Regions from separate parts of the Caminicella sporogenes DSM 14501 genome, predicted to be linked through region 2. Evidence: a T-box and tRNA genes for the amino acid it is inferred to sense, from the RefSeq annotation. Region 2 holds a T-box; the other holds one or more tRNA genes.

Region 1 (15,891 bases), on a different contig from region 2:
GGATAACCAGATGGAGTAAAACCGCTAGTTGCTACAATCATACCATCTTTTATAAGCATAGCTGCATCATCAGCAGACATAATTTTACTTTTAAGTTCTTCCCTTCTCAATCTATTATTTAACATCTAAGCCCCCCCTTAATTATTTTTTATTTCTACAAAAAAAAGTTAGATAGACCGGTTTTTTATAAAAAGACCAGTTATCTAACTTTAATTTATTTACTCTCTAGAACAAAAGGTCATTTTGTTCCCGTAAATAATAAAGTTAAATATACCTCAATTATTAACTTGTAATTAATTGCAATTTCATATATTTATTAATCATCTATATCAATATAATTTTTATTACTTTCCATAATCTGTTTATACTTTTCATGACACGTTTTAAAAGCTGATATTAAAGCTTTTTTTGCAGAGCCGTAATAATGATTTTTGAGATCATTTTGAATAGAATCGAAATCCTTTAAATTTTTACCTACAACAAGATTTTTAATAAACTGCTTTGCAACTCTAGTTACTAAAGAACAATCTACATCTAATATTTTTCCTGTATACTTATCCACTATTAACCCAACAGCTATAACATGATAAAGTTCTGTAGCTGTTATACCTTTGGGTAATTTAGCATAACCAGTTATAAATATTTCATATGGCTCCACATTATCACCTTTTTTCTTGAAATTAAGAAAAATAAATACACCTTCAAATAATTCTGCATATTTAAACTATAACTATATATTTAAAATTTTGTAAAAACATTTAAATTCGCAAAATCATAAAAAACTATTCCTATTTCATACTTTATAATTAAATATTAGCATTTTTTTAACATTTTGTGAAGAATATAAAATTTTTATTTTAATTATTAAATTACATAGGCAACTTATGAAGTATTATGGTAAATATAACCATACCAAGTAATGCAAATGGATAAGTTGCTCCGTATCCAGCTGCCGGGTCATCACTTCCTATAGCATCAACAGCAGCACCTAAACCGGGTGTTGATGTCATGCCTCCACAAATAGCTCCTGCTAACATTATCCAATTTATCTTAAATACATATCTTCCTATTATAAAGCCTACAAACATAGCTACTATACCAACTACTAATGAAACTAATACCAAATAACCTCCTGACCCAAATAATGCATCAAATACTTTAAATCCATATCTTAATCCAACTATTGCTAAGAAAAATGCTAAAGATAATTGTCTCACTACTCCGAGAACTTTATTATTCATTCTAAAATTTATAAATCCAATCTTTCCAATATAACCTAATATAAGAGAACCTATTAAAACTCCACCTGTTGAACCAAGACTAAAATATCCTACTAGTGGTCCTAAGTATATTTTTATCTTACCTAAAGTATATCCAAAAAAACATGCTATAGTAAATGCTGTAAGGTCAAATGATACCTCTGGTATTTCTTTAGCAGATGATATAGCTCTAGCTTCCTCCATTTCCCTTTTAAATGCTTCTTGTTCCTCAGCTACATTTATTCCAAAAATTCTTGGGAAAAAATTAACAGCAAGAATAACTATAAGAACTCCAAAAGGATAACCTATAGCATGCCCTACTCCTATACCAGCTCCTGCATCTTTTATAAATTTTTCTCTTTGTTCAGGTGTCAATGTTGGAGTATTTTTAGGTGTTAATTTACCAGAAGGATCAAGAAGCTTTAAAAACCTAGCTTTTTCTTCATCACTCAACTTTTCATACTTACTTACCCAATCGGTAGCGTGAGCATTCGCAGTTTCAAGTGCTGCTGCAAGTCCCGGAGAGCTGGTAAGTGCTCCTGTATAAACTCCTGATACTTCATATGGATTAGCATTTTTACTAAATAAAGTCATACCATATGTAGCAGCTGCTCCCAATAATGTAATTAAAAAACCTAATATAACAAATTTAGCCCCATATTTTTTAAGTACAACACCCATATCCTTAGCCGCTAAAAGTCCAACAGCAGCAACAAATAGTATAAGGAACAAATAGAAGAAATCTTTTGGTATTACTCCTGATTTTATAAGTTTTTGAGCCGCAGCAAATCCACTATCTCCTTCATTAAACCTATTGGCATAACCTAATACCCACCATCCAATTATAAGTCCTGTAAACAAACACCCTGAAACACCAAAATTAAATTTTCCAAACTTTATTTTACCAAACAACATACCTGTAAAAACAGCTATAAACATTAAGACAAATGGATTCATAATCCAGCTTATTAAATTAAATTTCATTTTTTCTCCCCCTCTAATATCTTTTTAACATTTAATTTTTAAAATTAATTAATACTATCAACCTATAATGTCTGCTTATTTGATTCTTTTAATCGCTCCTTTCTATAATAAGTTTTTATTTTATTTCTCCTTTTAAAAAACGTTTTCTAACTGCATCTAATTCATCTTAAACTGCAATTTCTATATACTAAGTTTTTTAATAATTTCCTTTCAAAAATTTTATATAAATAAAAACGAAAAACGGCATGGAATATGCCCCTCTTAAAAGGAATTATATCCCATGCCGTACGATTCCTAAGGAATGAGTAATGGTGAAATTACTCAAATAGAAATCTGGCAAACATTTTATATGAACTTTTATTATAATTTTATTATAAAAATTTATGCTTTTCAATAAAAATTTAGAACTAAAAAATAATTTTAAATTTTCTTTATATTATTTATTCTACATATATTCAATAATTCCTGCATATTTTTAAAATTTTTTGCAATTTTTTGTCCTATTTTTGTTTTGTATTTTCTAAAAACTTTGGAATATTTATTATATATCTAGTATGGTAGCCTTCACCTATTTTTTCTTTTTCATCAAAAGCTTCTACTTTGAATTTGAGCTTTTTCCCATTTATTTCTATAAGCTCAGCTTTTGCTTTTACTTTCATACCAACTGGAGTCGCAGCCATATGCTTCACATCTAAATGAATTCCAACTGTTGCATGTTCTTCTGGCAAATGTGGGTCAACAGCTTTAAGAGCAGCATTTTCCATTATACCAATCATCATTGGCGTAGCAAAAACTAATACCTTTCCACTCCCAAAAGCTGATGCAGTATCATTTTCTGTAACAATTTTTTCAACTTCAGCAGACATTCCCAATTTTAAATTGAATTCCATAATTTCTTCACTCCTTTTATCAATTTATACTTTTAAAGCAATATCTTAAAAATCACATAATGTTTGTTTATTAACAATTTTATTATACCAGATATTTAAAAATCCAAACATTTATATTGTAATATTTTACAAAAATAACTCCTCATATTTGAGGAGCTATTTTTCATCTACATCATTATCCTTTTTTTCTACTACATCAGTCAAATCAAAAGTAGTACTATCTTTTTCATCTATTTCTTCCTTTTTCAAATTAACTTTTTCATCTGTTTCTAAAGCACTTAATCCTTTTGTAAACACTATCTCAAATTCATCAGCATTTAGTGTTTCTTTTTCTAAAAGGGCTTTTGCAACTTCATGGAGCTTATCTATATTTTCTTTTAATAATCTTTCTGCTCTTTCATATTCTCTATCGATTATCTCTCTTATCTCTCTATCTATTTGAGCTGCAACTTCTTCAGAATAATCTTTCATCGCAGCTAAATCTTTACCTAAAAATACTTCTTCACCTGTACCATATGTCATAGGACCTAAATTCTTACTCATACCATATTTCGTAACCATACTTCTAGCTATTTCAGTAACTCTTTGCAGGTCATTTTGAGCACCTGTACTTATCTCATTTAATACTAATTCCTCAGCTACTCTTCCACCTAATAAATGAACTATTCTCTCTTCCATTTCAGTTTTTGTCATATAATACTTATCCTCTTTAGGAAGAATCATAGTAAAACCACCAGCTCTACCACGTGGTATTATAGTTACTTGATGAACTGGATCAGTATTAGGTAGAAGTCTTGCTACTACAGCATGACCCGCTTCATGATAAGCAGTAAGTCGTCTATCTTTTTCACTAATAACTCTACTTCTCTTTTCAGGTCCTGCTATAACTCTTGTAATAGCTTCTTCAAGAGTATCCATATGAATTTTTTTATCATTTTTTCTAGCTGCCAGTAGTGCTGCCTCATTTAATAAATTCTCAAGGTCTGCTGGTGTAAAACCCGGAGTTCTTCTAGCTAAAACTTTTAAGTCTACATCATCAGCTAAAGGTTTATTTTTTGAATGTACTCTCAATATTTCTTCTCTGCCTTTAATATCAGGTATTCCAACAACTATCTGTCTGTCAAATCTACCCGGACGAAGTAATGCTGGATCGAGTATATCTGGCCTATTGGTTGCAGCAATAATAATTATACCCTCATTAACGCCAAATCCGTCCATTTCAACTAATAGCTGGTTGAGTGTCTGTTCTCTTTCATCATGACCTCCACCAAGTCCAGCACCTCTTTTTCTACCAACTGCATCTATCTCATCTATAAATACAATACATGGAGAATTCTTTTTAGCTTGTTCAAACAAGTCACGAACTCTTGATGCTCCAACACCAACAAACATTTCAACAAATTCAGAACCGCTGATACTGAAAAATGGAACTCCTGCTTCTCCTGCAACTGCACGTGATAAATACGTTTTACCAGTCCCTGGAGGTCCTACCATCAAAACTCCCTTTGGTATTCTAGCACCAAGTTCAATATATTTTCTCGGATTTTTCAAGAAATCTACAATTTCTTTTAATTCCTCTTTTTCTTCTTCTAAACCGGCTACATCCTTAAATGTAACTTTTTTCTTTGCATCACTTTTGTGAAGCTTTGCCTTGCTCTTCCCAAATGACATTACCCTGCTTCCACCGCCTTGAGACTGCTGCATAAATACAAACCAAAAAACAACAAATATTAAAATCATAAATACAGACGGTAATATATCTATAAACCATGGCGTAGTAGCAGGCGGTTCTCCTGTTAATTTAAGTTCTCCAGCTTCCAAAGCAGGCAAAATATATTTTGCTACAAATGTATCGGTCATTATAGCCTTTGGAATATAAATATGGAATAGTGTTCCATCTTTGTATTTGCCTTCTACACTGTTATCTATAAAATGAATTTCAGAGACATTCTTATTTTGCAGTTGATTTACAAATTCCGATATGTCAAGTACTAATGTCTCTTGAGGTTGTCTTCCATAAAAATGAACTATCATTACAAATATTATAAATATCAAAATATAAAAACTTGCGCCTCTAAAAAACTTTCTCAACAACTCTCCTCCTTTCACTGTAAAAAAAACTTAGGTCTCTTAATTCTAACATATTTTATTATTCTATACAACCTTCTTTATAGACGAGCTTAATTACTTTTACAGTATCAGAATCTATCTTATACTTTTCGCTCATTCTATATCCAACTACCCATATTATGCCTTGCTCATCACATACTATAGGTATTCTATCTCTATAATCTTTTGGCACTTTTTTATCTATAAAAAAATCTTTTAATTTCTTACTACCCTTCATCCCTAATGGAACAAACCTGTCTCCATTTTTTCGATTTCTTATTATTAAATCACCTTTTACCTTATCCATATCTATAAAAATCATATTTTTACCACAAAAACAAATATCTTCTTTAGATATTATCGAAGATTCAACAATTGAATCTAACTCTTTAATATATACACTCTCTCCTATTTTAATATTATACTCAAACTCACCTAATCTACTTTGTATTTTTTCATTCTGTTTTTTTACATTTATACTATTATATCCAAGCTCTACAATTATATGTCCCGGCAAATCACTCCTTAAACCTACTTTATAATTTTTAACTAGCTCTATCACTTTTTCTATATGCACAAGCCCTATTTCTTTAAGATTACCTTTTAATTTTTCAATAGCCTTTCTTATAACTCTTCTTTGCATACTAATATGTAAAGTCCTAAATTTATTCGTATCTAAAGATATCCCATTATTATAAATCTGTGATATTTCATTAAAAATTTCATTAGTCATTTTATTTAAATAATCTCTATCATCTCTTAAAATATCAGCAGTTCGACACAAAGTATCTATTATATTAGAATTAAAGTTTTTTTCAATATAAGGTATGAGTTCAAGTCTTATCTTGTTTCTCGTATATATAGTTTCTAAATTAGTTTTATCTATTCTAGGATTTAATTTATAATATAAGCAATAATTTTCAATTTCTCTTCTGGTAATATTAAGTAGCGGCCTAATTATTTTTTCATTTCTTTTATAATCAATGGCTGTAAGTCCCTCTAACCCTGCCCCCCTCATTAACCTCATAAGAATAGTCTCTGCCTGATCATTTTTATTTTGTGCTATTGCTATCTTTGATGCACCCTCTTTTTTAGCTACATCATCAAATAATCTATATCTCCACTCTCTACCTGCTTCTTCAAATGTAATACCCTTTTTTTTACTATATGAAGCAATATCAATAGAAAATATATATGATTTTATACCTAAATTATCACTAAACTTTTTAACATACTCGGCATCTTCTTCTGCTTCACTACCTCGAAATTGATGATTTAAATGAACTACAAAGAGTTTTAAATCATATTCATTCCTAATTCTCCACAATAAATGCAATAAACAAATTGAATCAGGTCCCCCCGAAACACCTACAACAATTTTTTCCCCTTTTTCAATCAAATTATACTTATTAACTGTATTTAAAAATTTTTCTATCATATATCTACTCTCCATTTTAACTTAATTTTTTAGTAGAAAGTAAAATTTAAAAATCATATATATAATACTACAATATCTAAACTATATTTGTTAAGCTTTTTGACAATAAAAATAACAGCATAGTTATTAAACATAACAAAGAACTTATAAAATATATATTAACTATTAAATTTATCTTATTTTTATATTTTTTATCTCTTTTTAAACTACCATTCACATATATTTTTTTTAATCTTTTCAAAAAAATAGAAAAATCAATTTGTCTTTGAAATAAACCATCTTTTATTAGATTTATCAACTTTTGATTTATACCTTTTCTTTTTAATTCGCATATCATACTATTTATATCCATATTCAATATTTTACTATTACTTTCTAAAATAAAACAAGTAAGAAACATACATATGCTAAATAAATCATATGCTGGGTCTGCTTTTCTAAGTCCCATATTCCATTTTGCTCTATCATACAGAGGCGTAAATTCTTTCAATCCTAATCCTATTTTAGACACTCCACCTAAGTCAATTATTTTTAACTTTTTTTTCTTTTCATCAATCATCAAATTTTCAGGTTTTAAATCTCCAAATACATATCCTCTTTTATGAAATCTATCAATAGCTTCACAAACTATTATCGCTATTCCTAATAACTCTTTTATATTTATTCTATATTTTTTCGTATATTCCTTTAAATTTTTACCTTCTATATATTCTAAAACAATAAAATGATACATTTTTCCATTTATTTCACAATCATCTATATCGATTATTTTGGGGATAAATTCAAAATCTTTAAATTTATCTAGCATATTTGCTTCTTTAGTTATGCTGCATAAATCCATACTAATTTTCAATGCATAGTATTCTTTACTTTTTGCATCATAAACTTTATAAACTTTTCCAACTCCACCTGTTCCAATCAACTTTTTAATAATATAAGTTTTTTTATTCCATTTTCCAACAATTTCTATACCTCTAAAATCCACTTTTACCACCCTAAACGAATTTAAAGCGGCTACTTACAGCCGCTTTAAACTATACCTTCACTTAAGAAAGGTTTTTCTTCTATTATTTCATCAACTATATTGCTTCTATTAGTAAATAATTCTATTGCCTTATAAATAGCAGGAGCAGTTGGAGTTGTTCCACTTGCAAATATACTTTTTAATTTATCTTTTAATAAATCTACATCATCAGTAAAACCATTTATTATATTAGTCATTTCTCCATTTACACCGGGATAAGCTATAACTGCAATCTCACTCTTTCCCTTCCTCACTCTTAATGAATTCATTAAATCCAATATACTTTCCTTTGCTCTTTCAAGTTTTTGCTTCATACTTCCACTGCAATCAATCAAAATACAACATTTAAGTGGTATTTCATCACTTAAATTTTCAATGTACTCAATAAATTTATTTCTATACTTAGGTTTTATTTCATCTAAGCTTGAACCAATTATCTCTTTAAGTTCTCTATTTACTACATATCCTATTGTTTTATTTACTGTCTTTTGCGTCATCATCTGCAAAGTAACGCTTAAATCATCTAAATATGTTAGTTCCCATTCACCTTTACCTTTTTTCGCAATTCCTTGAATTTCTTCAATTGGATTTTCATCACTTTCGTTTTTTCCAATTATCCCTATAGCACTTACTACTATATTATGTTTTTGAGCCTCCATTGCAGCTAATAACGGGTCTCCGCCTATATTAGATTTACCATCTGTAACTATTATAATTTCTTTCATTTCCATATAATAATCCCCCAATCTTTTTTTGTTTAAGGGGATTATTGCCAATTTATTTATTTTATATACATTTTATCTTCTTTTCCAAATCTTTGTAACTAATACAGTCATATCATCTTCAATTTTATTGTTATTTCTCTCTATAGCTTTATCTAATATACTATCTGCTATCACTTGTGGATTTCTACTATTTATATCTTTAATTAATTCTACCATCCAATTAGTTTTATCTATAAAATTTTTATCTACATCTAAAACTCCATCTGACATGGTAATTATAAAATCTCCAGAATTTAATTTTACAGACTTGCTATCTATTGCTATCTCATTTACTATTCCAACAGGTAAAGATGATGCATGTATAACTTCCACATTCCCATTTGTTCTCTTTATAAAAGATGGTACTGCTCCTATTTTTATAAATTCTACTTTTCCACTATACAAGTCAACTATCGATAAATCTATAGTTGAAAATGCCTCATCTAAAGATTTAGACATCAAAACAGAATTTATAGTTTTTATAGCTATATTTTTATTAAATCCTGCTCCTAGTAGTTGTTCTAATAAAGTTATAGTTGCCACACTCTCCTTTGCAGCTTTTTCACCTGTTCCCATTCCATCACTAAGCGCTAACATATACTTGTTGTCATCTAAATCCATAAAAGAATAATTATCTCCACTTATATAGTAATTATCCTTTGATACCTTTGCAACTCCTGTATTAACTTTATATTTTTGAGCCTCAACTAGCTGAATTAAACAACTTCCATTTTCATTGCCTTTATTGCAATTTCTGTTTTTATGAACAACTTCTCTTCCTATAACTTTTTTTACAATTGGAATAATTCTTCTTTCACATATTTCTCTATCAAAACACTTTTTCTTTTCAATATCTATTTCAAATCTCCCATTTTCATTTTCTAAAACAGTAATTTTATCAATTATAATACCTTCTTTGTCAAAAGCAACATAAAGGGCATCTTCTACATCTCTTTTAAATTCTATATTAGAAGATATTTCCTTAGATAATTCTCTTAATATCTGAGATATTCCATTAAATTGTTCAGAAACTAACTGCCTCATTTCAAAGAGTTTTTTATTCCATTTATAATCTATCTTATATATTTCATAAGCACTATTAATTATATTTATCAACTTTTCTAATCTTAAACATCTTTTCCTAAGATAATCAGGAACATTATTTTTATCCAATATGCCCTTAGCTTCTACTAAAGTAATAGAATCTACCAATGCATTATAAGTACTATAAAAGCAGTTATTCCAACAACTTCTTTTCATATTACAATTTAAACATATAGAATTTGCAATATTATTTATTATATTTGTTATTTCTTTTTGTTCAACAACTTTCTCTTTTTCAGCAATCTTAGAATAAGTTACTGCTAATTCTGAAAAAGCTAATGAATAATTTTCTAATTGTCTTAACATAAGCTTTTTAATTCTCTCACTATAAACTTTATCTATTTCAAAACCATCACTTTTTAAACTGATAAATTTATTTATATATTCAGAAACCGATTTTGGCAGCAGTATAAATATTAAAAATGCAATTACTATTTCTTCAAATTGAACTAACGTTTCAGTTGAACCATTTATATAAAATGTAAGTATAGAATTGCTTAATACAATTCCTAAAGCCGAAGTAACTTTACCTACATCTTTAAATATACCTGCCAGTAAACCTGAAAATCCATAAATTCCTATTATAACAGGAGTATCAACTGTAGACATGCTAGTTATAATACCTATAGTAACTCCTACAGCTGCTCCTATCGCTGCTCCTCCATTATAAGCAAATACTAATATTATAAAAATCCCAACTATATTCTTCAAATCATAACCAAAAAATATTACATCTGAAAGTCCTAATACCGAAACTGCCAAAATAATTGCTATACATATTACCTCTTCATTAGAAAGGATTTTTCTATTTGATTTTACTGTTAGAATTGGAATACTATAAGAAAGTATGTATATAAATACAAAAACTATAATTGATTCAAAACTCGTCATAAATAAATCATACAAATAAAACTCTGTTAAAAATAAATACAAAACACCAGAAAAAAAAGTTATACTACCGGTTAAAAAAGCCAATTTTGATGTATTAAACCTTATATTTTTGACTATATACCTAAAAACAATAAAATTTAATCCCAAAATTAACATATACCTATACTTATCAGCATTAGTAGTTAAAATCCCCAATAAAATACTTAATCCTAATATAGAATTCTTTTTATCCTTAGTCATTAAAGTTGTAAAATAAGCTACTCCAAAAGGATTTAATCCATTTAAAATCGAAGCTCGTCCCAATAAAAAAGCCAAAATATTTAACAACAAAAAATCTTTGCTTATAATACTGTAAATCTGTCCTTCTTCTCTTCCTAATCTTTTGTATCCTATATTAAATTTTTCCATAGTAAAAAAACACCCCCCTGTATAATGCATTATAACAGGGAGGATTTGAAATATTTGTCAACTTGACTGAATGTTTCAAAAAAAATTATGACATTCACTACTATTTTCAAACAAATTGTTTACTTTTTAGAAATAAAACAATTATTTTTTTATAACTCTAAAAATAAATTTTAAAACATATTGTAAAAAAATAAAAACTATAAGTGGCATCACTTATAGTTTATCTGTACTTTAAATATTTTTTATTGGTAGCGGCGAGTGGACTCGAACCACCGACCTTCCGGGTATGAACCGGACGCTCTAGCCAGCTAAGCTACGCCGCCATATTGGTTGCGGGGACAGGATTCGAACCTGCGACCTCCGGGTTATGAGCCCGACGAGCTACCAGCTGCTCTACCCCGCGACGATAAAAAATTAAAAATTATTTTAAAAAATAATTAACACTAACTTTTAATTCTCAATTATCAATTTTCAATTCTCAATTCTTTCATTACATTTGGTGCCGGGGACCGGAATCGAACCGGTACGGTCTTTATAAGGACCGCAGGATTTTAAGTCCTGTGCGTCTGCCAGTTCCGCCACCCCGGCATATTACATTTCTTGCGACGAATTTTATTTTACATTATATTTTACTTTTTGTCAACACATTTATTTATTATTTTTGAGAAATTTATTATAAAATTAAACATAACAGATAAAAACTAAAAAACATAATAAAAATCACACATTATACAAATTCCTAATCAAAATATAAGTTTTATCCTATTATTTTTTCAAAAATATATCCTTCTAAATTATCATAATCGCTAATAGTAATTTTATCTACTCCTAAACTTACAAGTATTTCATAAAGAATAACAGCACCAGCCAATATAATATCTGCCCTCTTAGGCTGTAAACCTTTTAGATTCTTTCTTTCTTCATTATTTGTTCTCTTAAATAAATCTACCATTTCTTCTACTTTTTTTATTTTAATCTCATAATTATGTATTAAATTACTATCGTAAATTTCAAGTTTTCTATCTATGGCAGCTAATGTTGTTACCGTACCCCCAATCCCTATTATCCTTTTTATATCATATTCTCTAATTGCTTTTAAAACTTTACTAATAATTCCTTTTATATCTTTTTTCAGATTTTCAAATTCTATATCGCTTATAGGGTCAGTACTAATATGCTTATCCGTCATTCTCACAGCTCCAACATTTAAACTAGTTTTAAATTTTATGCCGTTAATATTCCCGATGATAAATTCTGTACTACCTCCACCTATATCTATAACTAATATATCTTTATCACACTTATCTATCCCATGTACTACACCCTTAAAACCAAGCTGTGCCTCCATATCACCATCAATAACTTCTATATTTATTTTAACTTCTTCTCTTGCCCTTTTTACAAATTCTTCTTTGTTTACAGCATCTCTAACCGCACTAGTTGCTATCGCTCTAATATCACTTATTCCTTCTTTAATTGCAATCTCTTTAAATACTTTTAAAGCATCTATACTCCTATCAATAGCTTTTTCTGACAACTTTTTAGTCTTACCTACTCCTTCACCTAATCTCGTCATAATAAGCTCTTTTCTGCTGTTTATTATTTTGTTATTTTTTATTTCTGCAATAATAATCCTTATAGAATTTGTTCCTATATCAATAACGCCCACCTTTTTCATTCTCCTACCTCCAAATAAAATAATAAATATCCTCTTTTCAACATAATAAAACCGGGAATATATCCCGGTACTATTTCATATTCATATTAATTACTATTTTCTATTATATCCGTTCCCTTTTCTCTTATTTACATTTTTCTTCATATCTTTCAACTTTTCATCGCTATCCTTTAAAAATCTAGCTAGCATATCTTCAAAAGATGCTTTCGGTCTAACCGGTCTGCTTACAAATTCTTTAACTGCTTCTTTTTTAACAGTATTTTTCTGCTTACTTCCTTCAGTAGCTTTTCTAATAGAAAGGCTTACCTTTCCATTTCCACTAACTTCTATTACCTTTACTTTTACCCTTTGTTGTTCTTTTAAATAGTCTTTCACATCCTTTACATATTCATCTGCAATTTCTGAAATGTGACATAATCCTGTTATACCATCCGGTAGTTGAATAAAAGCTCCAAAATTAGTAATACCTGTAACAGTACCATCAACTACCTTTCCAATCTCAACGGGCATTAAAAAAATTCCTCCTTAATTCATTTAACATTATTGTTATCAAGTAAATTATATTTTATAAGCCCTCTAATGTCAATATACCTTTTATAATTAACAATTAATTGTTTTTCTTATTATCTTGAATAATATAAATAATCTCATTAGGTTTTACCATTTTTAATTTTTCTCTAGCAACCTTTTCTACAAACTCCTTACTATCACTTTTTTCTATATTTTTTTTCATATCTTTAATCTTCATTTTAAGCTCATTAACTTGCTTTAATGCCTGTTTTTCCTCATTTTTCAATTCTCTTATTTTTATTTCTTGCTTTATCATAGTTATGGATAAATATATAAATAATATAAGACAAATTATTATATGTATTCTATTTCTCTTTAAGAAACTTTTTTTCTTCATTTTTTTCATACGTTCACATCCTTTATTATCTTAATACACTATTATTATTTTAATTATTCTATAATCTTTCTATATTCCCTTCTATTTTTTTTTATGTATAATTGTACTCATATTTTTCTTAATATCTTTAAACATTCTTTTGGGAATTAAAGATATTCTTTTCAATCTTAAACAATATGGTCTTAACATTTGAACTACTCTTATACAAGGATATTTGATTATTCTAATTATAAATATAACAATACTATTGACTTTGTTATATATGCAGCTAAAAACTCTTTTTATAAAAACAATTATTTCCATAAACATTTTTGTAAATAATCTACTTAAAAATATATTATATAATGACGTTCCAAGTATAAAACCTAATAAAGTATATCCTCTCACCCTTCCGTCATCACTATAAAGAAGAACTAATATAGCAACCATAGTTATAGTAATCCAAAAAAATAAATCTTGTAAAATAGCAGTAATTCTCTTGGGCTTTAAATAAAATCTAAAAATCTTATAAATATCATAAATAAACCCTATTAATATCCCTCCATATAATGTTGCAAAAAAAACGTATATTTGATAATATACGAAACTAGTCATATCAATCACTCTCCATGTACCATCATAGAAAAAAATTCTCCATTTACTAAAATGGAGAGATTATTTAAACATTTTCCCAAGGAATCCAAGCCCCTTAGATAGATTATCTTCTTTTTCAGAATACACAATAGATGTTATATAACCCTCTATCGACAGATTCCCATCTTCTAAATTAAGCTTTTTTATATCCAGTCCCTCACCTCTAATAGTTAAATTACCTTGAACTGTTACCAATACTATCATATCGTCATTATAACTCTTTACATGTTCTACTCCTGAAATGCTCATTTTTTCTCGATTTTCCAATATTATGTTTTGAGACCTATTTTTAAAACCATTCTTTTCTTCCAAAAAGACACCTCCCTCTTATAAAAATATGTATATAATATTGGAATTATTACTTGTTTATTTTCTAGAAAACAAATGTACTTGATAAAAAAAAAGCACAATTTTGTGCTTATAAAATATTTGTTAAGCTATTATTCTGCTGATTTGCCATATTATTCTATAGCTTTATACATTTCTTTTGCATCATCTTTAGTTGCATGTTCCTTTAAGTCTAAAACCTCTACCTTTATCACCCTCGTACCAAACTCCAAAGTCAATATATCTCCAACTGAAACTTCAGTACCCGGCTTTGCTATTTTATCATTTATCTTTACTCTGCCTTGCTCACACGCTTCTTTCGCAATTGTTCTTCTTTTTATCAGTCTAGAATTTTTTAAAAATTTATCAACTCTCATAAATTTTCAACTCCTTCTGCAGTCTTTTATACTTTTCTTTCTAATTTCTTTAAATCACTGTTATGTCCTATGACTATTAATACATCACCTTCCTCAATAACAGTCAAAGCTGTAGGTGATATATTTATACTTGTTCCTTTTTTTATAGCCATTATATTAATTCCGTATTTTGCCCTCATATTCAATTCTAATAAATTTTTTCCTATCCACTCTTTAATTGCTGTAATTTCTACTATACTGTATTCGGGAGATAATTCTATATAGTCCATTATATTAGAAGATACTAAACTTTGAGCAATTTTAGCTCCCATATCTCTTTCTGGAAATACTATTTTATCTACCCCTACTTTATATAATACTTTAGCATGAAGTTCATTTTGTGCTTTAGCTACTATATACCTTGCTCCTGCTTCTTTAAGCATAATAGCAACTAATATAGATGACTGTATATCTGAACCCATTGCAATAACACATACATCAAAGTTATTTGCTCCTATCGTACTAATCAATCTTTCATCAGCCGCATTTCCCTGAATAGCATGGGTAACAGAACCTGATATTTGATTTATTGCCTCTTCACTATCATCAATAATCAATACATCATTTCCCATATTATAAAGAGTAGTTGCTATACTGCCACCAAACCGTCCTGCTCCAATTATTAAAAATTGTTTCATAATATGTCCTCCTTTAACCTACAATAACCTTTTCTTCTGGATATCTCAATATTCCCTTATTTTCTTTTTTCCTTTGAGCCAAAGCTAATAAAACCGTAAGTGGTCCTACTCTTCCAAAAAACATCGTTATAGCAATAATTATCTTTCCAAGCTTACTAAGAGTTGATGTAACACCTAACGATAAACCAACTGTACCAAAAGCTGATACTGCTTCAAAAAATATTCCTATAAACGAACAGTCTTTTTCAGTTATTGATAATATCATTGTAACTAATATAACTAATCCCAATGCCAGTCCAATGATAGCTAAAGACCTATTTATAATATCTCTAGGTATTCTTCTTCCAAACGTTTCTGTATCATCTTTACCCTTTATCACTGATACAATCGTAGCTATTACTACCCCTGTTGTTGTAATCTT
Region 2 (15,891 bases):
TTTTTGCATCATGTGGATGTATTCCAACAGCTGCATAAACCATGTCATATTTATCTGCAAGTTCAACAGCTCTAACTGAGCTTTCATAATCTGCTCCCGGATTCATTATATAAGATATTCCATTTTCTTTAGCTCTCTTTATTACATCATCTCTATCCTTGTCAAATTTTCTATCGTCTAAATGTGTATGTGAATCAAACAACATTTTATCTTCCTCCTTAATACTATTTTAAAAATATTCTCTTTATGATATTTTACCAAAATATATAATTTTTAGCGAGCCAATAGTCAACATGTAGTAAAGAACTAAAAAACAATAAAATTGTATTTTTGTAAATCAACAGTATTAATTGATTTTAACAAGTATATTATAATTAAAGTATAAAATATATACGGGAGGACTATAATGTCGCAGATATATGAAAATATTAAAAATGATAAACAAATATGGAAATTTTGTTTTTATGGTTTTCTTAAAAATCTTAAATTTTTTGAACCTTATCTTTTGATTTATCTTTTGAACATTACAAATTCTAATCTTTTCAAAATAGGTATTTTATTTTCAATTAGAGAAATAGTAACTTATATATTTGAAATACCATCTGGTATATTTGCCGATAATTATGGAAAGAAAAAAGAACTTATGCTTTGTTTTTCATTTTATATAATTTCTTTTTTGTTTTTCTTCACAGGTAAAAACTTTTTTATTTTAGCTTTAGGTATGATATTTTTTGGACTAGGCGAGGCTTTTCGCTCTGGAACTCACAAGGCAATGATTTATTCTTATCTTGAACAAAGAGGATGGTTTGAACATAAAACTTTCGTATATGGAAGAACGAGGTCATTTTCTCTGCTCGGCTCAGCTGTTTCAGCATTTTTATCTATTATATTTGTTTTAAATTTACCTAGTTCAAGATGGATATTTTTAATTTGCATCATTCCATATATTTTAGACTTCATGTTGATATGGTCATATCCAAATAGTTTAGATGAAAAAAGAAATAATGATTTAAATATAAAAAAATTTTTTAAAGAAAGCATATTTCAGTTAAAAAGCATTTTTCACAATAAAAATTTAAAAAAACTGCTTATAAGTTCAGCTCTATATGACAGTATCTTTAAAACTATTAAAGACTATATTCAGCCTATTTTAAAATTAGTCATATTAACTAATACAGCTTCGATAATTACCGGCTTAGATGGAAATAAAATAGTAAAAATATATTTAGGTATTACTTATGGAATATTTTACATTTTTAGCTCTATGGCATCAAAAAATATTTACAGACTTAACAAAATGGTTCCCTCTAATAAACTAATGGTCATTTCTTTTGATATTATGGCTATGCTGCTGTTATTTCTTTCAATTGCAATAAAAAATAATACTACAATAGTAATTATAAGCTTGTTTTTTATACTATATGTTTTAAAAGATGCTAGACGACCTATATTCGTAGATGTTTGCGGCGACTACATGAAAAAAACTCAAAGAGCTACTGTATTATCTGTTGACAGTCAATTAAGAGCTCTTTTTACAGTATTCTTTGCTCCAATCTTTGGTTTTATATCAGACTATTATTCTATAGATACATTATTTTTGTATATTGCCGTACTAATAATAATAGTAAATAGATTTTTATATGTATCGAAAAAATCATCAATTAAAATAAGTTAATCTGCACTTAAAAACAAACTAAATTTTATAAATAATTTAAAGCAGGTACTTTTGTACCTGCCTTCTTATTTTTAACATAAAATTATACTAACTTACTGTACTTCCACTTTCAATATCTGCTGTAACTAAAGTAAGTTTTTCTCCATTATCAGCAGCTAAAATCATTCCTTCAGATTTAATACCTCTAAGCTTAACAGGTTTTAAATTAGCTACCAATATAACTTTCTTTCCTATTAAATCTTCTGGCTTATAATGTTTAGCTATACCTGATACTACCTGTCTTTTTTCCTTTCCAACTTTAAGCTGTAAAACTAACAATTTATCAGCATTTGGATGTTTTTCTGCTTCAACTATCTCTGCAACTTTCATATCTACCTTAAAGAAGTCATCTATAGTAATTTCACTTTTTTCTTCTGACTTTTCTTTTTTATTCTTTTTTTCTTCCTTTTTAATATTTTTTTCTTGTTCCTTAGCTAATTCTTCTAATTCTTTTTTTACATCTATACGTGGGAATAAAGGTTCTCCCTTATGTACTTTGATACCTGTTTCAAGTTTTCCAAATTCCATAACATCTTCCCAACTTGTTCCTTGCCCTTCATCTATTCCAAGCTGTACCCAAATCTTCCTTGCTGTACTATCCATAAAAGGCTGTATGAGTACTGAAATTATTCTTATAGATTCTGCTAAATTATAAAGTACTGTATCAAGTCTATCCTTATTTTCTTCATCTTTAGCTAATATCCATGGAGTAGTTTCATCTATATATTTGTTTGTTCTTCTAACGACTTTCCATATTTCTTCTAATGCATTACTAAAATCAAATTTATTCATTTTTTCTTCTACTTTAGCCCAAGCACTAGCAGCTATATTTTTAAGGTCTTGGTCAAATTGTCCTTCTTTTTTTGGCTCAGGCACTATTCCACCATTATATTTATCTATCATTGCAACTGTTCTGCTGACAAGATTTCCAAGGTCATTAGCAAGGTCCGAATTTATTCTGTTTAAAAGAACTTCATTTGTAAATACACCATCTTGTCCAAATGAATATTCACGAAGAAGGAAATATTTAATGGCATCTACTCCATATCTTTTTACAAGTACAACAGGGTCTACTACATTTCCCTTAGATTTAGACATCTTTCCTCCTTCAAGTAATATCCATCCATGTCCAAATACTTTTTTAGGTAGCGAAATATCTAAAGCCATAAGTAAAGCATACCATATGATAGTATGAAATCTAACTATTTCTTTACCTACTAAATGCACATCTGCCGGCCAATATTTAGCATAATCCCCTTCTTCATTTTCCGGATAGCCTAATGCAGTAATATAATTGCTAAGTGCATCAAGCCATACATAAATAACGTGCTTTTTATCAAATGGTACAGGAATACCCCAGTCGAAAGATGTTCTAGTTATACACAAATCTTCAAGACCCGGCTTTAAAAAGTTATTTATCATCTCATTTCTTCTTGAAGCAGGTTCTAATATTTCTGGATTTTCTTCAAATAGTTTAAGAAGTCTTTCTTGATATTTTGACAATTTAAAGAAATATGCTTCTTCTTTCGTAAGTTCTACTTCTCTTCCACAATCAGGACATTTCCCATCTACTAATTGAGTTTCAGTCCAAAAAGATTCACATGGAGTACAATACCATCCTTCATATTCACTTTTGTATATATCTCCCTTGTCATAAAGCTTTTGGAATATCTTTTGAACTCTTCTTTCATGATACTCATCTGTAGTTCTAATAAAAATATCATATGAAATCTCCATAGTCTTCCAAAGTTCTTTTATTTCAGCAACTATTTTATCTAAATATTCTTTCGGCTTCATTCCATGTTCTTTTGCTACTCTTTCTATTTTTTGTCCATGTTCATCTGTTCCAGTTAAAAACTTTACATCATAGCCAATAGCTCTTTTAAATCTTGCCATGGCATCAGCAGCCACAGTTGTATAAGTATGTCCTATATGCAGTTTAGAACTTGGATAATATATAGGGGTTGTAATATAATACGTTCCTTTACTCATATTTATCATTCCTCCTTCTATCTTTTAACAATAATAAAAACCCCGCCCCTCTTAAAAAGGGACGAGGATTATCTCGCGTTACCACCCTAATTTGTCATTATGTCGCCATAATGACCTCACTAAGTGACTAATAATCACCTTGCACTTATAACGGATGCAAATCCGACCTGACCTACTATTATTTCAATCAGGCAGTTCAGGGTCCATCTTCAATATATCCCTCAGTACCGGCTTTCACCTAATCCGGCTCTCTGTAACTAAGATGATATATTTACTCTTCCCATCTTCACTGTTTTCAATTATAAATTTTCAAATTGTAAAATTCATATTTTTATGTTAAATCTTTAAAGTTCTTAAAGTCAACCGTTTTTCTATCTATCTTATTATGTATAAGGATATTATAAAATATACGTTTTTGTCAAGAAAATCAAAAAATTATTTTACATATCATTACTGCTGAAACAACCCCTGCTAAATGAGCTATAAGCCCACAAACCAAAGTGTGCCTTGAATTTTTTATTCCTATAGCTCCAAAATACAGTGCCATTGTATAAAATATCGTTTCAGATGACCCCATCATTGTTGAAGCTACTCTGCCTATAAAGGAATCTGCTCCATATGTATTTACTATATCTTTTACCATAGCTAAAGAACCACTACCCGATATTGGTTTTAATATTACAAGTGGAATAATTTCTTTTGGAATTCCTATAATCCTTCCGGGTAGTAACAATATATTTGAAAAAATTTCAAGCGCACCTGATTCTTTAAATATACCTATTGCTATAAATATAGCTACTAGATAAGGCATAATCTTAACTGAAGTTTTAAATCCTTCTGATGCTCCTTCTACAAATGCATCATATAAATTTACTCCTTTTATATAGCCATGAAATATTATTATAGTAATCATTGCTGGAATCGAACATATAGATATAATATTTAAAATTTTATCCATTATAACTACTTCCTTTCAAATATTTTACATACAAATATTCCTATTAATGTAGATATAAAAGTAGCTATTAAAGTAGGACCTATTATTTCTGTAGGATTTACAGAATTTGCATCTGCCCTTATCTTTAATACAGCCAGTGGTATGAGCTGAATAGATGACATATTTATCACTAAAAACATAATCATAGCATCTGTTGCTGTATCTTTTTTAGTATTAAGTTTTTGAAGTTCTTCCATAGCTTTAAGTCCTAAAGCTGTAGCTGAATTCCCTGCTCCAAACATATTTGCAACCATATTCATTATCATAGCTGTTATTGCTGGATGACTAAATGGTACATCTGGAAAAATATATTTCATTAATTTACTAAAACTTTTTCCTATACTCTCTATCAATCCCGATTTTTCAGCTATTTTCATAAGCCCAAGCCATGTTGCCATTATTCCTGTAAGTCCAATTGCAAATGTGACAGCATCACCTGTATTTTCTATTATGACTTTATTAATAACTTCTAACTTTCCATTTATCACAGCTATAAATATACCTATAATAATCATAAAAAACCATATAGTGTTTATCATTTATATACTTCCTCCACTTTAAGTATTATCGTATACTATATATTTCTATTGAATTATTGTTTTAATTATGATAAAAATAGAAAGAAGCATTTTATAAATGAAGGACGGGATAAATTATGAGTACATCTAAGTTAAAACCTCTATTAAACAATTTAAGTCAAAGTATAATAAAAAAAATGGATATAAATATTCCTAAAGATATGATTTCAATAGATATAAAAAAAGAAAACCCAGATTCTTGTGATGAATATAAAGTTGTATTTGAAGAAGTTTTTTCTTTTTACTTTGTAAATGAAAATACCAATTTAGTAAAAAAAGCTTATTTTGACTGTACCAAATTAACTTCAATAGGCTATTATGAAAATGGAATAGGTGAATTTGCAAATGCTGATGTCTCCGATATCGAAGAATTAAAAGCCGAAGATGTATCTCTTCCTAATTTTGCTTTAGAATTAAAAAACTCATCCATGTTCATAGAAGCAAGAAGTATAAAAATAAATGATAAAAAATTTAAAGTAGGCTATCCAAATATTTAATACATGATAAATTAATTGCAACAAAAATCCCTTATAGATAAATTTTTTTATCCTAATCTATATGGGATTTATTTTTTATTTTTAAAAATATCTTTACAATCTTTATAATGATTATTATAAATTTCACATTGAATTACTTAATTTTATAGCATGTGCATATATTATTATAAATACATATTAATTATATGTTTTGTTCTCTGAAATTTAGGGTAAAATGTACAATAATTAATCTTGGAGGTGCTAAATTATGTTTTTGAGTCAAAGAAAAAGAGAAATAGAAGCTAAAATGAATTTTAACAGAGGATTTACTACCGGAGCTGTTATAGGAACTCTACTTGGTGGAATTATAGGTGGAGCTCTTGGAATTTTAATCGCCCCTGACTCCGGCAAAAATACTCGTAAAAAAATTTATAGTAGTGCAGATGAATTAAAAAACAATATAGAAAAAGAACTTTTAGAAGTTAAAAATAAAATTAATGAAGATATACGACAATCTATACTACAACTGAAAAATGAAATTGCAGAAAAAAACTTTTTCAGAAAAGAAAAAGAAGAAATACAAACTAATCTTGGTAAAATAACTTATAGTAAAGACTTAGTGTCTGATGGATTAATTGAAGTTGACAATATTAAAGAAAATGAGGCAAAGGAAAAAAATGAAGAAAATATTTAAAAAAAGAAGGAAATCAGACATTATTTATAGAATTTTATGTAGCCAAAGACAAAAAGATATGGAGTGATATTATGAGTCAGATAACTATTAATCTTACCGATTTAGGTTTAATTATATTGTGGGGAGCTTTAGTTACTCTTATAATTTATCTTATACTTGTATTAAGAAAATTTTACTTTACTATGAAAGAGATACAGGAAATAATTTCTGTTAATAAAGAAAATATAGAAATGACATTAAATGAAATGCCTTCCATAGCAAAAAATTTAGATGAAATTACTGGTGAAGTATCTCATGATGTACAAATGGTAAGAGGTACTATTGATGCCATAGCTCAAAAAAGCGAAGTTGCAGCTGCTTCTTTAGAAGATACCGGCGATTTAATAACTGGTATAGCTGCTATTATTCAAGTAGGATTGTTTATTAAAAATATATATGAAAAAATATCTCCTAAAAAGAAAAGAGTCATTTAAGCCTAAAAAGGAAAATCATTCACATTGATTTTCCTTTTTTAATAATTTCTTAAGTTTATATAAAATCTAACTTTTTTATCTTTATTCCTTTTAAAATAATACATTTTTTAATATAAATATTTTTTTAGAATATGTATTGACTTTTATTGGTAGCTCTGGTATTATTTAATGTGAAGAAAGTTGTCGAAATTTGTCTAGAGGAGGATGTTAAAATGAAATCTACTGGAATAGTAAGAAAAGTTGATGAACTTGGAAGAGTTGTAATCCCAATAGAATTAAGAAGAACTTTAAACATTGGAGAAAAAGATGCTCTTGAAATTTTTGTCGATGGTTCACAAATAATTCTAAAAAAATATGAACCAGCCTGTATTTTCTGTGGTCAAGCAAAGGACAATATAAACTACAAGGGAAAAAATATCTGTCCAAGTTGCATTAAAGAAATTGAGGGATTACTTTAAATGCTTGTGTTTAAACACAAGCATTTTCTCTTCCCACATTATTCAAATCTTCAATCATCTTGTTTAAATTTATTTCATTTATCCTAGCAATTTCTTCAAGAGTTTCTGTTTCTGCTCCTAAACACCTCAAACAACTAAGCCCATATTTTTTAAAAACTTCTATAGTTTTAAAATCACTGAAAACGATTTCAGAAATCGTCATATCTTTATTATATCTCAATATAACCACCTCTATATAAATAATATAAATTTTTCGCAATCAAAAATATTCATTCCTCAAAACAAAACAATTTTCAATACTAAATTTCCAATTAAAAAAATATATATTCACAAATAACTAAATATCTACGCTGTATTTATATACTTCTCTTTTAGGAATTTTTCTATCTTCTGCTACCTTTTTTATTGCTTCTTTCTTTTTCATTCCTTTATTTATATATAAAATTATATGTTCTTTAATAGAAATTTTTTCCCAAATATCGCTTCTGCCTTTTTCATCATAATTTCCTTCTACTAAAATTACAAACTCTCCTTTTGGCTGTTTTGCCTTAAAATGATTTAATATATCAGAAATACTTCCACGTAAAACTTCTTCATACTTTTTTGTAAGTTCTCTAGCTATTACAATTTGTCTATCATCTAATATATCCATCATATCATTTAAACAATCTAACAATCTATGGGGTGATTCATAAAATACTAAAGTTCTATCATCTTTTTTTATCTCTTTGAGCCTTTCCCTTCTTTTTTTCTTATTTCTATCTAAAAATCCTTCAAATGCAAATTTTTTAGTTGAAAGTCCAGATATTACCAATGCAGTTATTATAGCACTTGCTCCCGGCAATACTTCTAAAGAAATATTATTTTCTATACATAATTTTACTAAATCTTCACCCGGGTCAGATATACCGGGCATTCCAGCATCACTTACCAAAGCAATATTTTGTCCTTCTTTTAATTTTTCAATAAGTTCCTGTCCTCTTTTATCTTTATTATGTTCATGATAACTTACCAATGGTTTCTTTATATCATAATGATTTAATAATTTAATTGTATGTCTTGTATCTTCAGCAGCTATTAAATCAACTTTCTTTAGTATATTTAAAGTTCTTATAGTTATATCCTCTAAATTCCCTATAGGCGTTGGACAAATATAAAGTTTCCCTTTTATTTCTTTCATATTCTCTGCTCCTCTTTTGTTATACTTCTATACTTTCTCTACTATATATTTTATAAATTTCATCAGTATAACTTCCATCTTCTTTATACACATATAACGGTTCTAAAAATTTAAGCTCTGGCCTTGCTGCTTTAATGCACTTTAAAAGCAACAAATTTGGCTTTTTATTTTTACTTGGATGTATAAATCTTATCTTCTTTGGTTCAAGTTTATACTGCCTACATAAATATATTATATCTACTAATCTATGTGGTCTATGTACTAAATAAAAATGTCCATTATGTTTAAGTAATCTACTTGCCATAGATATAACATCTTCTAATGTACACTTTATCTCATGTCTTGAAATGGCCTTCATATCTTCTGGATTCTTTATGCCTCCACCTGCATTCATATAAGGTGGATTAGATGTCACAACATCTACAGAATTAACATTTATAATCTTATCTGCTCTTTTTAAATCTACATTTAATATTTCTATCTTATTTTCTAAATTATTAAGTTTTACACTCCTCTTTGCCATATCTGCAATTTGACTTTGTATTTCTATACCATATATCTTACCTGCATTACTTTTTCCTGCTATAAGTATAGGAATTATCCCCGTTCCAGTTCCTAAATCTACAACTGTAGCACCTTTTTTAATTTCGCAAAAATTGCTTAAAAGCACAGCATCCATTCCAAAACAAAAACCTTTTGGATTTTGAATAATCTTTAATCCTTTACATTGTAAATCATCTATTCTTTCATTATCTCTTAATATATTGTATTCCAAATTTTATCTCTCCCTATTAGTTTGTTCACTGCTTTTAATCATTTTATATTATTATACTATATTCTTTTTTTCATTAGAATCTAAACTATTTTAAAGCAGTATAATTTCTTATAAAAATATCTAATTTTTCATATAAAGAAAAAACCCCTATTTATGGGGTTTTGTCTACTATCTAAATTATTCTGGATTTGGAGCATCTACAGGACATACATTGGCACATGCACCGCAATCAATACAAGTATTTGCATCTATTATATACTTATCATCTCCAGCACTAATTGCATTTACTGGACATTCTGGCTCACATGCACCACAACTAATACAATTGTCATTAATATAATATGCCATATTATATCACCTCCAAATTCAATAAATTTCAAGCCTTCATTTATTCATTATATCCATTTATATAAAAATTTATTATTATTCAGTTGTAACTTCATCATCTAATAAATTTTCATCTAGTAAAATTTCTTCATCTGCTTCACTTTCATTATCTTCTTCATTATCTAAACCTAATTCTTCATTTGCTTCTATTCGCTCAATTTCGCCTTTATGATAAATATATATATCATCACTTAAATCTAATTCACCCGTTTCTTCATTTTCATTATTAATTAATCTAACTTTTACTGATTCACGCAATACATTATTCTCAATTACTATTCCCTTTCCATCAGGAGTATTTACTTTTTCTCCGGCGTTAGGAAGTCCTTTTTTAAGTTGTTTATAACTATCTTGTTCATATCTTAAACAGCACAACAATCTTCCACATATTCCTGAAATCTTAGATGGATTTAATGAAAGATTTTGATCTTTAGCCATTTTTATAGAAACTGGTTCAAATTCTCCAAGCCAAGTACAACAGCACAAAGTTCTCCCACATGGTCCTATTCCACCAAGCATTTTAGTTTCATCTCTAACGCCAATTTGCCTAAGCTCTATTCTAGTTCTAAAAATTGCTGCTAAATCTTTAACTAATTCTCTAAAATCTATTCTGCCATCTGCTGTAAAATAAAAAATAACTTTATTGTTATCAAATGTATATTCTACATCAATTAACTTCATTTCCAATCCATGTTCTTCTATCTTTTTTAAACATATATCAAAAGCCTCTTTTTCCTTTTCTTTATTTTCTTTTGCCTTTATTTTATCTTCTAAAGTAGCTATTCTTAGCACTTTTTTCAGTGGTGAAACTATTGATTCTTCATCTACATCTTTAGGTCCTACTACAACTTCTCCAAATTCTATCCCTCTAGACGTTTCAACAATTACATTTTGTCCCTTTTCAATATCTATACCATCTGGGTCAAAATAATATATTTTCCCGGCTTTTTTAAATCTAACTCCTATAACTTTTACCATAATCTAAACCTCCTGTAAATTAAGTAGCAGCATCTCTATACACAATCCAAAATTCACGTTTGCTTTTATATTTTTTCTTGTCTCTTCTATTATCTCTATAGCTTTGGGTATTTTTTCATATTCCACAATACTTCCATGAATTTTCAAATAATTTATTTTATCAATATTTAACACATAACTATCTTCATTAGTTTCTAAAAGCAAAAGCATGTCCCTAAACCAAATAGAAAAAAAATCTAATATTTGGTCTATATATTCTTTATTGTCTTCAAAAAATTTTACATAATCTAATAGTTTTAATTTGTCTCCTCGTACTATTTCATCTATCACTTCTATAGTGGTTTCTCTTCTATCTTTAAATTCTTCAGAAATGCAAAGTTCTACTGCTCTTCCTATAGAACCATCTGAAAATCCAGCTAACAGTTTACTATCTATTTTTTCAATATTATAATTATTTTCTAAAAAATTTTCTATATATTTTTTTGGTATCCTATGAAATTTTATAATTTGACATCTGGATTTAATAGTTGGAAGTAAATTATAAATATTCTCTGTTATAAGTATTATAATGCCATATTCAGGTGGCTCTTCTAATATCTTTAATAATCTGTTTTGTGCACTCACAGTCATAGTTTCTGCATTCTGTATAATAAATATCTTCTTTTCACTTTCATAAGGTTTTAAAAGAATTTCGTTTTGAAATTCTTCAATTTGCCTATTTTTTATACTATTCCCATCGGGTACTATAATATTTATATCAGGATGATTATTATTGTTTATCTTTATACATGAACTGCAAATTTCACATGCATCATTTAAATTATTTTTACAATTTATTGCTTTAGCAAACTCTTTTGCTGTTAGCATTTTTCCTACACCATCTATACCATCAAATACATAGGCATGAGCTAATTTATTATTTGTTATAGCTGTTTTCAAAAACTTTATTATATTGTCGTGCCCAATTATATCATTAAAACTCATTTTTTAAATCCTTTCTATACTTTTTCAAATCTCTCTATATCTACAACAAAAATAGTAGCCCCTCCTATTGTTATTTCAATAGGTATAGACATAAACCCACTATTGTCTGCTATCATTGGCGATGTAGTAGTAATTTCCTTTCTAGTTCTGCATACATCTTTAATAATAGATATAACTTCATCAACTTTTTCTTTCTGCGTTCCCACTAATAACGTTGTATTGCCAGACTTTAAAAATCCACCTGTTGATGCTAATTTAGTAACTCCATAATTTTTTTCTGTTAATTTTTCTATTAATTCATGAGAATCTTCATCATGAATAATAGCAATTACTAGTTTCATAAAAAATTTCCCCCTCAATATGCACACTTTAAAATTTTTTTAAATATATCCTCAATAAATAATATTTAAACATTATATATCTTTTTTTCTACAATTTTAATAATTTCCTCATGTACTTTTTCTATACTTCTAGAAGCATCTATTCCTACTATTCTTTCTGGATAAAGACTTTCAAGCTCCAGATAACCTTCATAAACTTTATTATGAAACTCAACTTTTTCCATATCTAATCTATTACATTCATCTGAAGAAAATCTCCTTTTCAAACCTTCGTTTGGAGAAATTTTAAGTAAAAAAGTTATCTGTGGCATAATTCCCTGAATAGCCATATCATTTATACTTTTAACAAAATCTATTCCAAGATTTCTTCCTATTCCCTGATATACTATACTAGAATCTACAAATCTATCAGAAATAATTATTTTTCCTTTTTCTAAGGAAGGTTTTATAAGCTCACTTACATGTTGAGCTCTCGAAGCTGCATAAAGCATAGCCTCAGTTATATTATTCATTTCTATATTATTTTTATTTAATATAATTGAACGAATTTGTTCACTTATGTTCGTTCCTCCCGGTTCTCTAGTAACTAATACTTCATATCCCTTTTTCTCTAAATAATCTTTTAATAGTTTTATTTGAGTAGTTTTTCCTGCTCCATCAGGTCCTTCAAAACTTATAAATATTCCCTTCATTATATCCCTCTTTCTATATTATTACTTTTATCGTATCTAATTTTTCATCACTCATTCCAATAATATTCAATCCAATGCTTTTTAAAACTTTAACGTACTCTATTACTTCTTCAGTAATAATTTCACCCGGACATATTAGAGGAATACCAGGAGGATAGGGAATTATATACTCCCCACTAATTTTTCCTTTACTTTCTGTAAACGGTATACTTTCTTTTTCCATGTATACAGCTTCTCTAGGAATAATCTTCATTTCATAGCTTTTAAAATTATATTCAGGTAGTTCAATCTTTTTGCGAGTAATTTTCTTATTACTATGTATATTTTTAATAGCCTTACTTAATCTTTCAAAATCATTTTTTTCATTAGCTATAGATGACACTGCTAAAATATTAAACATATCAGCCATTTCAACTTGAATATTATATTTTTTTCTAAGTATTTCTTCTGCTGTTACTCCGTCAATTCCTATATCCCTCATAGATATTGTAATTTTAGTTATATCTAAATCATATGCTCCATAGCTTCCTTTTATATCCTTAGAAAGTACATCAATACCATCTAAATTATTTATCATATTTACAAATTCATTTATATTGTCAATAAGCTTGTCCATTAAAAATTGTCCTTCTTTCATTGCTATAGTTATTGCCATATCTAAAGATGTCATTAAAATGTATGACGGACTACTACTTTGATTCAAAGAAAGCATAAATTTCAATTTATCTAAATCTACTCTCTTTGATTTTACATGAAGTAAAGAACTCTGTGTAAAAGAAGGTAATGTCTTATGAGTGCTTTGTACAACTATATCTGCACCAAGCTCTAAAGATGACATAGGTAATTTATAGTGTAATTTTAAATGAGCTCCATGGGCTTCATCAACAAGTAAAAGCTTATTATATTTATGAACTATATTAGCTATTTTTTTTATATCACTACATATTCCATAATAATTTGGATAAGTTATTACTACTGCTTTTGCATCAGAATTTTCCTTTAATGCTCTTTCTATTGAATGAGGGGTAACACCCATACTTAAAAACCTTTCATTATCTATTTGCGGCATAACATATACAGGAACTAAACCTCCAAGGATTATTGCATTTATAACCGATCTATGACAATCTCTAGTTACTATTATTTTATCACCCGGATTTGTTGCTGCCATAATCATTGCATAAATTCCACATGTAGTTCCATTTATTAAAAAAAAAGTATTATAAGCTCCATAAAATTTAGCTGCTTTTTCTTGTGCTTCTTTTATCATACCTTTTGGAAAATGAAGGTTGTCATTTCCATAAATTTCTGTTGTATCTAATTTGCTAATATTATTAACAAAGTTTCTATAATATTTCTCAAAAATCTTGCCATTTTTATGTCCGGGAACATGAAAAGAAACCATATCCTTTTTAGAAATCTTTATTAAATTATTTAAAATAATTGGATTATCCAATTTTTATCCCTCTTTCTCTTTGAAAAATTGTAAATTCATTCAATATTATTTATTTTTTTCTATGAATTGGGAATAATAAACAATAAGTAAGATTATTTTATCATTCAAAATTTTATTAACTTGTATGTCTCCATTATATATTATATTAAAGGAGGTTTCTAATGAAGAATAATACCATAACTACTTTAAAAGAATTTATTTACTTATATTCTCCGTATAAAAGCAATATTGAAATTGCCAATTTACTTGACATAAATATAGAGTATATAGAATCAGTAAAAAAAGAAATTATAAATGATATAGAAAAAAACTTACAAACTTTAAAAATATAGTAAGGGTTATTAGCAATTTTGCTAATAACCCTATTTTGCACCCAATTTTATATTTTCAAACATTGCATTTAAAAAATTTTCATCAGGCTCTAATATAATCCTATAAACCTTTTTTTCTTTAAAAAATTCTATAACATACCAGTTATCTTTATCTTTATTTACAACAAATTTATATTTCTTTATATTTTTTTCATCCCAACTTACTTCTTTATAAGGTTTTATAAATCTAACATCCTTTAAATTTATATGAAAAAAAATATGGTTTGACCTACCTATAACTCTTTCTAAAAATATTTCATCATCAATTATTCTATAATTATAATAAGCTAAATCTTTATATATTATAATCCCACAAACAAGTGCACATATTAACAGAGAAATTAATCCTGCTATACTTCCAAAAACAGGTCCATATTGAGCAAATAAACTTAATGTGCCATTCATTACTATAACAGTAATTACTATCATCAATAATATCTTCCAAAAACTAATATTTTTATTTCTTAAAGTTTGTTTTGCTATTAAAGCCATATTAATTCTCCTTTTGCTTACATATGACAATTAATTATTTTAAGATATAATAAATTATATTATCATTAATTTGATTTTAAAACAAGTTTTGAAATGAATTTGAAAATATTAGAAAAAAATAAATGCGCCAAAGGCACATTCTCAGATTTTTAATTCCATATTTTTAAAAGTTTTTATAATTCTCAATTTTTAATTGTTATTATATTTACTTTCTTATAAAAAATGTTTGAACCTTTACACAATAAAAATAATCTATAATAAATGTATATTATTTTGCTATTTTTAAATACTTCTTTTCATTTTTCTTCTTATTATTGCTAGATATAGTTTTTTTGATTTTTTTAGTATTCTTTATATCTTTAACAGTATTTCTCAACATGTAACATTCTAAGTAAATTATACTCACACATACAAAAAACAAAAATAATATTTTTAATGCCATTTTTATTATAAACATATATTCATCATTCCTTTTATATTTTTCTTTTATATTTATTCTATATATTACCTAAAATCCCTTCAGCGAAACATAGGTACTTTTGTACTATTTTATCTAATTTTGTTTTATTTTGTAGCATACTTTTAACTAATATACATTATATAGTTATCCATTTATCAAAATAATACTATATATATTCGCCATATTTTAACAAAAAACAAAATCCACTGAAGAATTTTTTATTCTCCAGTGGATTTTTTATAACCGGCAACGACCTACTCTCCCAGGCGGTCTCCCACCAAGTACCATCGGCGCTGAAGGGCTTAACTTCTGTGTTCGGTATGGGAACAGGTGTATCCCCTTCGCTATAGTCACCGGACTTAGTCACTTCGTGACAGTTAAGAGTTAATAGTT

The links. A T-box is a leader RNA that pairs with one kind of tRNA and senses whether it is charged. The one in region 2 lies ahead of metG (methionine--tRNA ligase), so its partner is inferred to be a tRNA-Met.
Region 1: it encodes a tRNA-Met, which carries the amino acid that the T-box ahead of metG (methionine--tRNA ligase) is inferred to sense. The anticodon was not compared.

Annotation. Positions count from the first base shown of each region.
Region 1 is NZ_FRAJ01000012.1:15,364-31,254, forward strand. It holds gene BUA90_RS07745 (succinyl-CoA:acetate CoA-transferase ScpC) at 1-125, opposite strand, end outside; gene BUA90_RS07750 (DUF3870 domain-containing protein) at 317-658, opposite strand; gene BUA90_RS07755 (aspartate-alanine antiporter-like transporter) at 870-2,243, opposite strand; gene BUA90_RS07760 (thioesterase family protein) at 2,744-3,133, opposite strand; gene ftsH (ATP-dependent zinc metalloprotease FtsH) at 3,290-5,224, opposite strand; gene tilS (tRNA lysidine(34) synthetase TilS) at 5,283-6,680, opposite strand; gene BUA90_RS07775 (protein kinase domain-containing protein) at 6,757-7,665, opposite strand; gene BUA90_RS07780 (vWA domain-containing protein) at 7,710-8,435, opposite strand; gene spoIIE (stage II sporulation protein E) at 8,502-10,871, opposite strand; tRNA gene BUA90_RS07790 (tRNA-Met) at 11,118-11,194, opposite strand; tRNA gene BUA90_RS07795 (tRNA-Met) at 11,199-11,274, opposite strand; tRNA gene BUA90_RS07800 (tRNA-Leu) at 11,369-11,459, opposite strand; gene BUA90_RS07805 (Ppx/GppA phosphatase family protein) at 11,629-12,549, opposite strand; gene BUA90_RS07810 (S1 RNA-binding domain-containing protein) at 12,643-13,059, opposite strand; gene BUA90_RS07815 (FtsB family cell division protein) at 13,157-13,465, opposite strand; gene yabQ (spore cortex biosynthesis protein YabQ) at 13,538-14,050, opposite strand; gene yabP (sporulation protein YabP) at 14,111-14,401, opposite strand; gene BUA90_RS07830 (RNA-binding S4 domain-containing protein) at 14,551-14,793, opposite strand; gene BUA90_RS07835 (potassium channel family protein) at 14,820-15,470, opposite strand; gene BUA90_RS07840 (TrkH family potassium uptake protein) at 15,484-15,891, opposite strand, start outside.
Region 2 is NZ_FRAJ01000018.1:96-15,986, reverse strand. It holds gene BUA90_RS09985 (TatD family hydrolase) at 1-205, opposite strand, end outside; gene BUA90_RS09980 (MFS transporter) at 407-1,675, shown strand; gene metG (methionine--tRNA ligase) at 1,763-3,706, opposite strand; T-box leader at 3,761-4,002, opposite strand; gene BUA90_RS09970 (spore maturation protein) at 4,134-4,664, opposite strand; gene BUA90_RS09965 (nucleoside recognition domain-containing protein) at 4,670-5,242, opposite strand; gene BUA90_RS09960 (YxiG family protein) at 5,359-5,778, shown strand; gene BUA90_RS09955 (YtxH domain-containing protein) at 6,026-6,451, shown strand; gene BUA90_RS09950 (DUF948 domain-containing protein) at 6,523-6,924, shown strand; gene BUA90_RS09945 (AbrB/MazE/SpoVT family DNA-binding domain-containing protein) at 7,137-7,382, shown strand; gene BUA90_RS09940 (DUF1858 domain-containing protein) at 7,393-7,602, opposite strand; gene rsmI (16S rRNA (cytidine(1402)-2'-O)-methyltransferase) at 7,720-8,553, opposite strand; gene BUA90_RS09930 (tRNA1(Val) (adenine(37)-N6)-methyltransferase) at 8,582-9,337, opposite strand; gene BUA90_RS09925 (DUF362 domain-containing protein) at 9,515-9,685, opposite strand; gene BUA90_RS09920 (PSP1 domain-containing protein) at 9,761-10,702, opposite strand; gene holB (DNA polymerase III subunit delta') at 10,706-11,686, opposite strand; gene BUA90_RS09910 (cyclic-di-AMP receptor) at 11,701-12,027, opposite strand; gene tmk (dTMP kinase) at 12,093-12,719, opposite strand; gene BUA90_RS09900 (aminotransferase class I/II-fold pyridoxal phosphate-dependent enzyme) at 12,733-14,175, opposite strand; gene BUA90_RS12425 (hypothetical protein) at 14,337-14,507, shown strand; gene BUA90_RS09895 (hypothetical protein) at 14,538-15,038, opposite strand; rRNA gene rrf (5S ribosomal RNA) at 15,740-15,856, opposite strand.